2 regions of the Solibacillus sp. FSL H8-0523 genome follow, and region 2 is predicted to be linked to the other one. Evidence: riboswitches for the same ligand, from Rfam matches in the RefSeq annotation. Region 2 holds a riboswitch; the other holds the start of a gene.
The links. Region 2 has a riboswitch for S-adenosylmethionine ahead of NSQ62_RS12835 (Na+/H+ antiporter NhaC family protein). Riboswitches for the same ligand answer to the same signal wherever they lie in the genome.
Positions count from the first base shown of each region.

Region 1: another riboswitch for S-adenosylmethionine. It lies ahead of NSQ62_RS16565 (methionine ABC transporter ATP-binding protein); the one in region 2 lies ahead of NSQ62_RS12835 (Na+/H+ antiporter NhaC family protein).

Region 1 is NZ_CP150291.1:3,294,288-3,297,476, forward strand. Features, by position in the region: gene NSQ62_RS16555 (MetQ/NlpA family ABC transporter substrate-binding protein) at 1-60, opposite strand, end outside; gene NSQ62_RS16560 (methionine ABC transporter permease) at 204-872, opposite strand; gene NSQ62_RS16565 (methionine ABC transporter ATP-binding protein) at 865-1,893, opposite strand; SAM riboswitch class I at 2,022-2,125, opposite strand; gene NSQ62_RS16570 (thioredoxin family protein) at 2,194-2,496, opposite strand; gene NSQ62_RS16575 (toprim domain-containing protein) at 2,510-2,830, opposite strand; gene gcvH (glycine cleavage system protein GcvH) at 2,907-3,189, opposite strand, start outside.
Region 2 is NZ_CP150291.1:2,577,698-2,580,886, forward strand. Features, by position in the region: gene NSQ62_RS12825 (LysE family transporter) at 1-203, opposite strand, end outside; gene NSQ62_RS12830 (acyltransferase family protein) at 420-1,397, opposite strand; SAM riboswitch class I at 1,589-1,687, shown strand; gene NSQ62_RS12835 (Na+/H+ antiporter NhaC family protein) at 1,765-3,063, shown strand; gene NSQ62_RS12840 (ABC transporter ATP-binding protein) at 3,186-3,189, shown strand, end outside.

The DNA.
Region 1 (3,189 bases), 720 kb from region 2:
ACATGCTGCTAGCGCAAGCACTGAAGCACCTAATAATACTGAAGATAATAATTTTTTCATCGTTTTTCCCTCTATTCTTTGTTTTTAGCACCAAAACTTCATCGAACATTTTTTATATTCTGGAAATTCACCCTACAGAGGCACCTCTAAGAGATGCATGTCCGAAAAAGCATTGGTTATATAATTACGGCCTAGAAGCCTAACTATCGTTTATCCACTTTTGTTGTAATGAAGTCACCGATGTATTGAATGATAAATACAACGATTAAAATAATGACTGTTGCCATTAACGTTACGTCTGTTCGGTTACGTGAGAAGCCGTCAAGGAAGGCTAAGTTCCCTAAACCACCTGCACCGATAATACCGGCCATCGCTGTATAGCCGACAAGTGCGACTGCTGTTACTGTAATCCCCGAAATCAAGGCCGGTAAGCTTTCTGGCACTAACACTTTCCAAATAATTGTCGACGTTTTCGCGCCCATTGAACGCGCTGCCTCAATCACACCTTTATCAATTTCGCGTAGTGCGATTAATACCATACGCGCATAAAATGGTGCTGCGCCGATAATTAAAGCCGGTAATGCCGCGTTTGCACCACGGATGGTACCGAGTAAAAACTTCGTGAACGGGATTAATAAAATGATTAACACGATAAACGGAATCGAACGGAAAATATTGACGATTGAACCCGTTAAAAAATTCACAATTTTATTCGCCCATAGCTGATTGTCACTCGTTAAGAATAAGACAATCCCAATTAATATCCCAAGTACGAATGTCACCGCTGTTGCGATGGTTGTCATATAGAGCGTTTCATATGTGGCATCCAGCATCTTACCCCAATCGACGTTCGGAAATAACTGATCAATCATGCTCAATCACCTCCGTTTGAATGGCTTGCTTCGTTAAGAAATTTAAGGCTTCCGTTACTTGCGCTTTATCCCCATCAATATGGATGAACAGCGTACCAAATGAACCACCTGTTGTATTTGAAATTTTGCCGTGCACAATATTGACGACAAGATTAAACTCTTTAATAATTTGCGAGATAACCGGTTGCTCGGTTGTTGCCCCAGTAAATGTTAACTTCACGATTTTTCCTGATGGGTAGCTCGCTAAAATTTGCTCGAGTGAGTCTTGCATTTCCTGTGTTTCCCCGGAAGCTTGTGACACGAAGTTTTTCGTAATCGGTGCTTGTGGGTTTTGGAATACCGTTAAAACATCGCCTTGCTCAACCACTTTCCCTGCTTCCATCACAGCGACACGGTTACAAATTTTGCGGATAACGTGCATTTCATGTGTAATGAGCACGATCGTTAATCCAATTTGTTTATTAATGTCCAGTAGTAACTCTAAAATCGAGTCCGTTGTTTCCGGATCAAGTGCGGATGTTGCTTCGTCGCAAAGCAATACTTCTGGGTTGTTTGCTAACGCGCGGGCAATGCCGACACGCTGCTTTTGACCACCTGATAATTGGGAGGGATACGCTTTACCGCGCCCTTTTAAACCAACTAGTTCAATCAATTCATCCACACGCTTTTGACGCTTGTCCTTTGCTACACCGGCAATTTCAAGTGGAAACGAGATGTTTTCTTCCACCGTACGTGACCAAAGTAAATTAAAGTGTTGGAAAATCATACTAATTTTCTGGCGCGCCTCGCGTAGCTGACTACCTGACGCTTTTGCAATATCCTGACCACTTACAATAACGGAGCCAGTTGTTGGCTTTTCTAAGCCGTTTAATAGACGAATCATCGTACTTTTACCGGCACCACTGTATCCGATAATCCCGAAAATTTCACCTTTAGCAATCGATAAGTTTACATCGTCCACAGCTGTTAGTTCACCGTTTTTCGTTTTGTACACTTTCGATATATTTTTTATATCAATCATTGCGTGAACTCCTTTAGCTTGAAATAACCTCTTCGTTATGTTCAATTGTTTGCTTGTTTGAACAATAAAAAAACCTTTCTACCTGATGACAAGTAGAAAGGTTTCGCAAATATATACGTAGAACCGTTCTCTCATCTTTCAAAGTCTTAAACTTTGTGTGAATTGGCACCTTTGCATCGCTGCTGGTTGCCGGGCTTCATAGGGCACTTCCCTCCACCTCTCTTTATAAGAGTAACGCTATTAAGTTTGTTGTTTGACTATTATGAATGTTACTTTAACACGCTGAAGCAAAGACGTCAATTATTTTTTTAATATTTCGTACAAATATGGTACGGATTGAAATGCATAGATTTTTTGTTCGATCTCTCCGTTATTCGAAACGATTAAACAAGGCACACTTTCAATTTTTAGCTCATATGCTAAATCCCCTAAATAGTTGATATTTGCCATACCTAGGGGCAAATCTGGTAGTAATTGCTCAATCACTCCCAAAAATTTCTTGGCCACATCACATGTGCCACAAAGCGGTGTATAAATAAAAAATGCACTTTTCCCTTGTTGCTGTATCGTTTGTTCCCATTCTGGTCTTGTCCATTGTTCCATCAAGATGTCATTCCTATCTAACTAAAAATTTCGCCTGCTGTAATAAATCACGCAGGATGGCTGTCGGTGTTTTCTCCACTTCGATATATTGTGCAGGAATCGTATATTGCTTGGCTTCTGGGTACACTCGGTTCATAAGCTTCCGCAATTTTTCACCATTCTTATCCGCATCAAAAAAAGTTACGATTTCATCATGCTCAAAAGCTTCCAATAAATCAATTAAATCGACTTCGCTAATTGTGCCGTTTGTACAAAGTATCGTTACTTCCTCTGCTAAGATCGGCACTAAACGCAGTTTGTCTGCCCGTCCTTCTACGACAAGACATTTTCTCATGAATGCCACCTCCTATTCAATGAACATAACCAAAAAACGCCAAAACCTAAACATCATAGGCTTTGGCGTTTGAATCTTATTGCTCGATTAATGCTGCGTATGCGTCAACAGCCATTAATTCTTCTAGCTCAGCTTCGTCAGAAAGTTCGATTGTAATCATCCACGCTGTTTCGTATGGAGATTCATTCACGAACTCTGGGCTATCCGATAATTCATCGTTCACAGCTACTACTTTACCTGACACAGGTGCGTAAAGTTCAGAAACTGTTTTTACTGATTCAACACTACCAAATGGTTGATCTTTAGAAATTTCGTCGCCTACTTCTGGTAGCTCAACGAAAACGATGTCGCCTAATTCA
Region 2 (3,189 bases):
ATGTATGGTAGCGCTAAAAATTTTGCTACCCCTAAATATAACGCGAAAATTAACGCCAAATCAATCGTCATCCCGCCTAGCCCTACAGCCCAGCCATGCATAAAACCATTTTTCAATCCTTGTTTCGTCATCTCAACTGTAATAGCCCCTACAGGCATTGCAATAGCTAATCCCACCATTACATAGGCAAAATACAAACTCATGTAACCACTTCTTCCAAGCATGATTCCTTCTTACGTCCGTTTCATAAATATTATTATATTTGAATATTTATGAATTTTCAAGTTACTGCAAATTACAATAAATTAGTTCTTTTATGTGCATCTAATAGAAAAAGCACCCGAATAACTCGAGTGCTTTGACCATGTGGATTCGGAAACCTCTTTTCAAACCGTTAGCAATTTCCTGTATATTCTTTATCATTTAATTTTTCCACTTAAAATCTTGCTGAAGAGTGGAAGCGCAAGTACAGCAATGGTTAGGAATACAAACAAAAAGAAGAAATAATAGTTACCTAATTGTAGCCATTGTTCGTAAATAGGCAGTTGTCGAAAAGTCTGCACAGCAGCAAGGTGAAATAAATAAATGGCCATTGTACGTTGCCCAATTACGGTCCAACTATATTTCTTTGTCGGTACAGCTGCTAAAAAAGCAATCATCGCGACTCCACAAATCATATAAATAGTCAGTCGGTTTAACATCCCGTTACCAAAAATAAACGGTTCTAATTCAATATATGGCAACCTTCCAAATAACCATTCTCGCCAAGAGGTATCATTCATCACATACATACTGATAAATATGAGGACAAGTACGATAACGCCAATTAGCTTTCCTCTTTTCCCCGCCTTTTTTAATGGATCAACGGACAAATGATAGCCTGCTATAAAAAAGACAAAGAAATAAACTGTACGTGACAACGAAAATAGTTCATTAATAAATGGCAGTTCACCCGCGATTAATGAAATAACTAAAGCCACCACAATCATCCATTTTGATCGTGTGAAAAAAGGCAACAGTACACGCCAACAAAATAAACTGACTAAAAACCACAATCCCCAACGTAAGTTCTCAAAAAAATTGAACGTAACGCTAAGTTCTAAAACATATATATAATACGCCGTATAAAGAAATTGGAAAATAAAATACGGAAGTACGACCGATTTTATAAGCTTCCACCAATCTCTTTTCGTACGTAACACCTTTGCATAATAGCCCGTTACAAAGATAAATGCCGGCATATGGAACGTATAAATGAACATGTATAAGCTATCCATCCAGCGTGTTTCTCCAAGCATGCCTGATAGTGTGTGTCCCAACACAACACCGACAATTAACAGCGCTTTCGCATTATCAAAATACGCATCGCGCCCTCCAGCAGTTAACTGCTTGTCCATATTAAAAACTTCCTTCTTTAAAAAAATTACATGTGCTATCATAACAATTCATCGACCAATACGAAACCTTTTTGCTTAAAGTGTTTCATTTCCGAATCCCCAAACTAAATCGATTATTCAGAACTAACTAACAAATTGACTTATAGTAATTTTTCGTATAATCTAATGCTTATTTCAAAAAATTAAATAGTTTCTTATCATGAGAGATGGAGGGACAGGCCCTTTGAAGTCTCGGCAGCGGAATTTTTCTATGCCAAATCCTGCAAGAGTGCGTTCTTGAAAGATAAGATGAGTATATGAATGACTACATGCCTCTTCTTATTTAGTTAAGAAGAGGCTTTTTGTATGTATTAATTATGATTTGAACGTGAAGGAGACAGTCATGCAAAAAGGAAATCCGTGGGCACTTGTCCCATTTGTTGTGTTTTTAATTTTATTTATCGGTTCAGGTATTGTGCTTGATGATTTTTATGCCTTTCCGGTAATTGTCGCGATTACAATCGCAAGTGTTGTCGCCATTGTCATGAATCGCAAAGAACCATTTGCTAAAAAAATTGATATTTTTACAAAAGGTGCTGGCAACCCGAATGTGATGTTAATGGTACTGATTTTCCTACTAGCGGGGGCGTTTTCAGAAACCGCGAAAGGCATGGGGGCGATTGATGCAACCGTGAACTTTGCGTTATCAGTTATACCGCAAAATTTACTTGTTGTCGGGCTGTTTGTCATCGCCTGCTTTATTTCACTGGCGATGGGGACTTCAGTTGGTACGATTGTCGCCCTTGCACCAATTGGCTTAGGCATTGCGGAGCAAACGGATATTTCAATACCACTATTAATGGCAACAGTCATTGGTGGTGCTATGTTTGGGGATAACTTATCGTTTATTTCAGATACAACGATCGCATCGGTTCGTTCTCAAGGAGCAGAAATGAAGGACAAATTTAAAGTGAACTTTTTCATCGTGCTACCTGCTGCAATTGTTACTTGTATCATTTTAGCGGTGTTAACAGTAGATGCCTCTGCTCACATCGAATATGCTAGCTTTGAATGGTATAAGGTGATTCCGTATATTTTTGTTATTGTCTTTGCGTTAATTGGTTTGAATGTCTTTGCTGTATTAGCGAGTGGCATCGGTTTAGCTGGGATGATCGGCTTCATCGATGGTAGCTATTCAATTATGGAATTTGTGCAAGCGATTGGCACAGGAATGAGCAACATGTTTGAAATGGCGTTTTTAGCGATTTTAATCGGTGGGATGGTTGAAGTTATTCGTCATAATGGTGGGATTGATTTCATCGTCCATCTAGCAACTCGCAAAATCAAATCAAAAAAAGATGCGGAATTTGCGATGGCTGGACTTGTGGGTTTAACAGACCTCTCAACAGCAAATAATACAATCGCCATTATGATTGCAGGCCCTTTAGCTAAAAATATTGCCGAGAAGTATGAGATCGAACCGCGCAAATCAGCAAGTATCGTTGATATTTTCTCATGTGTTGTACAAGGGATTATCCCATACGGTGCACAGTTCTTAGTCGCAGCAAGTGTTGCAGGCATCTCCCCTATTTTAATGATGCAGCATTCGTATTACTCGATTTTAGTTGGGGTATGTGGTGTGATTGCAATTTTAATCGGTTATCCTAAGGCAAAAACGCAGAAATAATAATAGATTCCGTAAACGAGTGAAAGCTTGTTTGCGGATTTTTTTATTTCCTAAAATTTTTTTGAACTTTTCTGAACGCTCATTTGTATAGTTAGTAAATAGACAAAATTGGGGGTTTTTACATGT